Linked DNA regions of Prochlorococcus marinus str. MIT 9515. The protein of the gene in region 2 binds, or shares a complex with, the protein of the main gene of each other region. Links are inferred from orthologs where the notes say so. Each region holds a gene or a part of one and is shown on either strand. Other genes may lie near its edges.

Evidence for each region.
Region 1: the proteins of pheS (region 2) and pheT are in contact, whole or in part, in a crystal structure (PDB 6P24), measured with the Escherichia coli proteins. The link is inferred for Prochlorococcus marinus str. MIT 9515 from one-to-one orthologs.

Annotation. Positions count from the first base shown.
Region 1 is NC_008817.1:841,849-845,726, reverse strand. What follows is about bases 231-3,294. They hold pheT (phenylalanine--tRNA ligase subunit beta), read right to left. Parts: upstream 2,962-3,294; coding sequence 499-2,961; downstream 231-498. Other genes in these bases: rpsR (30S ribosomal protein S18), read left to right, coding at 3,267-3,294; rpmG (50S ribosomal protein L33), read left to right, coding at 3,063-3,257; P9515_RS04640 (hypothetical protein), read right to left, coding at 231-390. Outside these bases: more of P9515_RS04640, read right to left, coding at 142-230; more of rpsR, read left to right, coding at 3,295-3,488; P9515_RS04620 (ribonuclease catalytic domain-containing protein), read left to right, coding at 3,531-3,878.
Region 2 is NC_008817.1:1,267,697-1,271,462, forward strand. The notes cover bases 535-3,486. They hold pheS (phenylalanine--tRNA ligase subunit alpha), read right to left. Parts: upstream 2,510-3,486; coding sequence 1,559-2,509; downstream 535-1,558. Other genes in these bases: P9515_RS06890 (bifunctional cobalt-precorrin-7 (C(5))-methyltransferase/cobalt-precorrin-6B (C(15))-methyltransferase), read left to right, coding at 535-572; P9515_RS06895 (NAD(+) kinase), read right to left, coding at 580-1,488; surE (5'/3'-nucleotidase SurE), read left to right, coding at 2,634-3,443; P9515_RS06910 (DUF3611 family protein), read right to left, coding at 3,423-3,486. In the rest of the region: more of P9515_RS06890, read left to right, coding at 1-534; more of P9515_RS06910, read right to left, coding at 3,487-3,766.

The DNA.
Region 1 (3,878 bases), 430 kb from region 2 along the record:
TCTGATTCTATTATTAGATTTGTAATACATCTTAGAATATTTTATAAATTAAGTCCTTCAAGTGTCCAAAAATAAGATTAATTAATTTATAGACTGATATAACTGTATTTACGAGAACAAGGATCTGCCTTATAGACAGTACTACGAAGTTTGTAATTTCTCAATTGCAGTTTGTTTATCAATGCTGGGTATGTCACTCAATCCATTTGCATCAAACCAAGGAGCATTGGCCCAATCAAAACCTTCTCCGAATGTATTATCTGGGGCTGTAATATACCAATGGCATGACGAGTCTGGCACATCAACTGCACATTTAGACCAGTCATCAGCCCATTGAGGAACTTGAACCCACAGTACGGATGAAATTAAAAAAGAGAGTATATTTATCATGATCATTATTATATAAGATTAGTTGTTTTTATATGAATATTAACTATCTCATATAAGAATTAATATTAGACCTATTATTAGTCTATTATAAGACTTACGATAATGCTGCTATCTTAATTTTGTGGAGAATTTTTTTTCAATAATTTCAACTATGTTTTCATGTAGATCAACGATATCAGAATCTAATAATGTTTTTTCAGAATCTCTATATGACAATCTAAATGTATAGCTTATGAAATCATTACCAAAACTATTATCGTCATAAACATCAATTAAATTAACTTCTTCTAATAATTTTTTGCCAGATTTCTTTATTTGTGAGACTATCTCATTTACTAAGTATTTTTTATTGAATATAAAATTAATATCTCGTTCCATTTTTGGAACTGTAGGAAATTGTTTATAAACTGGTATCCATTTATTTTTTCTAGTACATGCATTTAAAATATTGGGTATTTTCAAACTAAAGAGGTACATTTTTTTTAATGCCTTTTTATTCGAGACTAATTTTGGATGAATTTCTCCAAAATAACCAACTTCTTTACCTTCAGTAAATAACTTGGCAGTCCTACCTGGATGAAGAAAATCTATTGAATCAGTTGGCTTATCTTCAATTGATATATTTAAAAGCGTTAATGCTTCCTTTAACTTTCCTCTTGCTTCGTAGTAGTTCAAATTTTCATCTTTACTTGATCTGTACCATTTATCGAATTTGTTATTTCCATAAATTGCTCCATTTAAGATTTCTTCTTGTGATATGTCAGGTTTTTTATGAAATATATTTCCAACTTCAAATATCCAACAATAATCATATCCTGAATTTATATTTTGATTACAAATTTTAATGTGTTCTTGCCAGATATTATCTCTTAAGCAACTTGTTTCAGTTAATAATGGATTTGAAATTTTTATTAAATCATTATTAGTCTCTGGAACAAGAGAATAAGACAACACTTCGTTAAAGCCATTATCTATAAATCCAGTTTTTAACTTCCTTAGTGCTATTTGAGAAGAAGAAAGTTTTCCTGGTTTTATAGGATTTGGCAAATTAAAATCAAACATGTCATAACCTATTAACCGTGCAATTTCCTCTATCAAATCTATTTCTCTTACTAAGTCTTGCGACCTGTTGGGAATAACTTCAACATCCCATCCATATTCTTTATTATTTAATTTACAACCAATTAGCTTTAATTTATCTGTTATTTCTTTATCTGATAAATTTCTCTTTTGTATTTGACCATTCATCTCATAATCGTTATTTCTAATTGCCAAAGGACCAAGTAGTTTGTGAATTCTATTTCTCCTTAGTGGTATTAATATTTCGGTATTCGGTAAATCTATTGAAGTATGAATTACAGGTTTCGTAATATTAAAGTACTCCTCTATTATATTGATAGCGCGGCTTACAGAATTTAATGTATTTTTAAAAGAGATTCCTTTTTCATATCTACTACTAGATTCTGTTCTAACTCCAATTTCTTTTACTGATTTTCTTATTGTAACGGGATTAAAAACAGCACCTTCAAGATAAATTGAAGATGTTTCTTTATCCACAGCTGTTTGCAAACCACCAATCACACCCGCTATGGCAACTGGCTTATCATCACAAGCAATAATTGTTATGTTTTCATTTAATTTATAAATCTCACCATTTAAACACAATAAACTTTCGTTTTCCTTTGCTTTTCTAACAGAAAAATCTTCAGGTAAAACCTCTCTACCAACTAAATTTGTTAATTTATCGAAATCGAATGCATGTAATGGTTGACCTTGCTCTAAAAGTATGAAGTTAGTTATATCCACCAAAAGATTAATCGAATTAATCCCAGATTTATCTAAACGATCTTTAATCCATTGAGGAGTAATTTTCTTACCACTCACAGATACAATTTTACTAATTGAATAAAGACATTTTTTTGTAATAGCCTCAGTGCACAGATCAAAATCCTTATGAACATTAATTTCGTATACATTTTTTATTTTTGGAAGATTTAAATTTGTTTCCAGAAGAGCGGATATTTCTCTAGCAATTCCAACAACAGACATTCCATCAGGTCTATTAGCAGTTATAGCTAGATCGTATACGTAATCGTTCAAATCAAGTAAAAGGGCAGCAGGGGTACCTAATATATGCTTTGAAGCCTTTTCCTCCTCAATAATAGCAATACCTTCACTATTATCTTCAATTCCCAACTCCTCTAATGAACATATCATTCCTTCGCTCAAAGTTCCTCTTATTTCACTCTTTTTGATAGTTAAATTGATTGCGTTTAAATGGACTCCAACAGTAGCAACATAGACATATATATTTGCTTTTACATTTTTTGCTCCACATACTATTTGTAGAGAATTCGAGCTTCCAATATCAACATTACAGATAGATAATTTATCAGAATTATCATGTTTAACTACTGATATAACTTTTCCTAAGACAACTCCTTTAACATTTTCTGAGCAATTAATAAGAGACTCAACTTCAAATCCGCCGATTGATAATTTTTCAGATAAATCTTCAGGTGAAGTATTTATATCTACAAGGGATTTTAACCAATTTTGAGAAACCTTCATTTATTATTTTTGTCTAATGATACTAAAAGAAAAGTGAATATATGCAAAATAGTTTCTTGAAGTTGTACAATAGAAAATTATACATCAGCGTATTAATCAAAATGGCAAAAAAAGGTACAAGAGTTGTAGTAACCTTAGAATGCACTGAAGCTAGAACAAGTTCAGAACCAAGAAGATCTAATGGTATCTCAAGATATACAACAGAAAAAAACAAAAGAAATACTACAGAACGATTAGAACTCAAAAAGTTTAATCCTCATTTGAACAAAATGACAATTCATAAGGAAATCAAATAAATTAAAAACATGCCAAATTCTATTTTTAAAAAACAATTATCACCAATCAAACCTGGTGACCCTATAGATTATAAAGACGTTGAGCTTCTAAAGAAATTCATTACTGAAAGAGGCAAGATTTTACCAAGAAGAATGACAGGACTAACCTCCAAACAACAAAGAGATCTTACATTGGCTGTAAAAAGAGCAAGAATTGTTGCCTTATTGCCATTTGTTAATCCGGAAGGATAAAAAATTTAAATTTAATAGTTACTTAAATAATATTCTAAATATTTGAGAGATTTAACTAATTTAAAAACTTTTATTATTGATTCTGAGAATCCCAAAGAGATTGATGATGCTTTCTCTTTAGAATTAATAGATGGAAGTAAAAAAAAATTATGGATTCATATTAGCAATCCATGCAAATTATTTTCAACTGATTCAAAAATAGATCTTGAGGCAAAAAGTAAGAGCAGTAGTTTATATTTAATTGATCAATATATTCCTATGTTGCCTTCTGAAATAATTGAAAATGCAAATTTAAATCAAAATAAATTATCAGAAACAATAAGTGCTTCAATAACGTTTAATGAGAATGGTTCAATAAATGAATATGAGATGTTAGAGGCGAAAATAATA
Region 2 (3,766 bases):
TTAAAACTTTTGAAGATAGACCAAATTTATTAACCAAAAGGGAGATTCGAATTCAAATTTTAGCTGATTTAGAGTTACCAGAAAATGGCGCAATTTGGGATATTGGAGCAGGTTGCGGCTCAATTGGTTTAGAAGCATTAAAATTAAGGCCCAATTTAAAATTATTTTGTATTGACAAAAGAATTGGATCAAAAGAATTGATATTAGAAAATGCAAAAAGATTAGGCGTTAGACCTAAGGATATTTTTGAAGAAGATATAAATAATTTAATTGATACTAATAACATTAAATCTTTTAAAAAAGCTAGGAGAATAATTATTGGTGGCTGTGACAAAAATACTAAACTTCGAATTATTAATGAATTATCTAAAGATATGAATCATGGAGATATTGTTTCTATTCCTTTAATTGATATTCAAACCATTAAAGATTTAAGAGAGACTTTAAAAGTAAATAATTTCGAAGTAACTCTAAATCTTATTCAGACTTATAAAAGTTTAAGTATTTCAGGGGGAATTAGAATGGATCCGAACAATCCTGTATTTTTGCTTAAAGGGAGAAAACTAATTTAACTTAAAATTACTTATTAGGTTTACCCACATGAGGTAATCCCCAACCTAATTTATTTCTCAAAACTTGGAAAAATTCATGATCTTCAAGTCTTATAAACTTTACTGAATGTTTACTTTTTCTAATTAAAACTCTATCTTCAGGCCAAACATAACAACCGGCATTTCCATCAACAACCATAACTAACCTTTCAGGGGTTGCTGGGAAAACTGTAACTGGTTCTGAATCATTAAAAACTAAAGCCCTTGAAGCTAAAGAATGAGGAGCAATTGGAGTTAATTGAACTACTGGGCAATCGGGCGTAATAACAGGACCGCCAGCACTTAAAGAATAAGCTGTTGAGCCAGTTGGAGTAGAGAGTATAACCCCATCAGCAGATATATCGACTGGTGCATGTCTACCTATTGAAATCTCAAAATGGCACATACTCGTCAAAGGTTCTCTATGAAGAGCCATTTCATTTAAGCAAAGAGATTCCCATCTTCTTTGCTCATCTCTCATTACACTAATAATCAAACTTTTTCTTTCTTCTATTTCCCAATTACCAACAATAAGTTTATCAACTGCTTCCTCTAGATTAGAAAGATACGCTTCTGCAAGAAAACCTAAATGCCCAGTATTAATTGTAAGGATTGGAATTTTTGCAGGAGCTGTCTGTCGCGCAGCAGAAAGTACTGTACCGTCTCCTCCCAGAACAATCGCAAACTCCATAGACGAATCGAAACCTTCAGGAACACAATTCGAGTATCCCAAAGGACGAACGTGCTGATCAGGATTGGCAAAACCAACCATACCTCCAGAACTACTTACTCTTACAACTTCATAATTGGATTTCTCCAATTTTTTTTGAACTGAAATTGCTGTTTGAACAGCTAGTTCTTTACCATCATTGACGATTAGTCCAGCTTTACGTACCAATCAATAAATTACAAACTACTAATATTTTAATCTAAATTGATTAAGAAACCTAATTTAAACACTAATTATTTTAAAACTGTTCTAGGAATCTTAGATCATTAGTGTAAAACCTCCTTATGTCATCAATCTGATGTCTCACCATACAAAATCTTTCTACACCTAATCCAGCGGCAAAACCAGTATATCTTTCAGAGTCAATTCCTAATTTTTCTAAAACCTTTGGATCTACCATTCCACAACCCATTACTTCCAGCCATTTACCTTTCCATTGAACATCCACTTCTGCTGAGGGTTCAGTAAAAGGAAAATAACTAGCCCTAAATCTAACTGGAATGTCCCCAAAGAAAGTTTTTAAAAAAGTAAGTACAGTTCCTCTTAAATGACTAAAATTTATATCTTGATCTAGACATAAAACCTCTACTTGATTAAAAACAGGGGAGTGAGTAGCGTCGACCGCATCTCTCCTATAAACTCTCCCAGGTGCAATAATTCTTACTGGAGGCGGATTTTTTTCAAGATATCTAATCTGAACAGGAGAGGTGTGAGTTCTGAGTAAACGATTTTCATCTAAATAAAAAGTATCCTGCATATCTCTTGCAGGATGATTTTTAGGTATGTTGAGCGACTCGAAATTATAAAAATCACTCTCTATTTCAGGACCATTTTCAACGGAGTAACCTAGTCCGCAAAAAATATCTATAATCTCATCTTGTGTGGAAATCAAAGGGTGTTTATGACCTGAGTGGGTTCCTGTGGAAGGTATAGTTACATCAATTTTTTCATCTTTAATTTGTTGATCTATAGCGTCACTATTAAGTTGATCTTTTCTTTCAGTTATTAAATCTTGCAAATTTATCTTTATCAAGTTGGCCTTCTGCCCAACAATAGGTCTATCAACTGAGGACAATTTTCCCATAGTTTTTAATATTATTGATAACTCACCTTTCTTTCCTAGTAAAGAAACTCGTAGTTGATCCAATTCAGCATCAGTATTAGCATTTTTAATGTTTTCATTGGCCAATAAAGAAAGATTATTTAACTTTTCCTCTATTTGGCTTAATGATTCAATTTGACTCACTGATATAGTAAAAATAAGTATTTTCTTATCTTACTTAAATATCGTCCATAATAAAATGAAATAACCTATGGAATCGTTAAATATATTAATAAGTAATGATGATGGAGTTTTTGCTGAAGGAATAAGAGCATTAGCAAGATCTGCTTTAAAAAAAGGACATAAAGTAACTGTAGTTTGTCCAGACCAAGAAAGATCGGCAACTGGACATGGCCTCACTTTGCAATCTCCTTTGAGAGTCGAGAGAGCAGATGAATTATTTGAACCGGGTATTAAAGCGTGGGGATGTTCAGGTACTCCTGCTGATTGTGTTAAGTTAGCCCTATCAGAATTATTAGACAAAAAGCCTGATTTGATTCTTTCTGGAGTAAATCATGGGCCAAATTTAGGAACGGATATTTTTTGTTCAGGAACAGTTGCTGCAGCGATGGAAGGGACTTTAGAAAATGTTCCATCTATGGCAATTAGTGTTGCGAGTTTCAAATGGAAAAACTTTGAATTCGCTAGTGAAATCGCAATGAATATTGCAGAGCAAGCAATCAAGGATAATTGGCCAAACGCACTTCTTTTAAATTTGAATATACCGCCATGTGAAAAGAATAAAATAAAGGAATTATCTTGGACAAGATTATCAATAAGAAAATATAAAAACCAATTTTCCAAAAGAGAAGACCCAAGAGGAGATGATTATTATTGGTTAGCTGGTGAGGCTGTTTTAGATCTCAAATCAAAAGGTTATGGGCCTAAGAATTGGCCTAGTGACGTTTCTCAAATAGAAGAAAACAAAATTTCTCTTACACCTGTAGAAACAGATTTATTTTGGAGAGGCAGTTTAGACGTTTTGCCAAAAATCAATGCTTCATTTATAAATGCTTCTTAACAACCATAAAGAGAAGCAAAGTCCAAGGAAATGAGCTGCGATAACTTGCGTATTACTGAGTACTGATAAAATCTCAAGACCCGTAATAGGAATATCAGATGAAGCCGTGATAAGTTGACCAGTTGTTTGAGAGGATGCTTGTATAAATAGTGCTCCCATAAGTGCTTGATATCCAATTAAACCAAATAAAATTCCCAGCAAATCATTTATTAAGCCCCTTTTTATTAATTTGCTTGTTTGCCCTCTTGAGGGTCTAGCATTACTTGAAATTGCCCTGCCAGTTTTCACTATTAACCAACCTTGCCACAGACTAAAAACTAGTA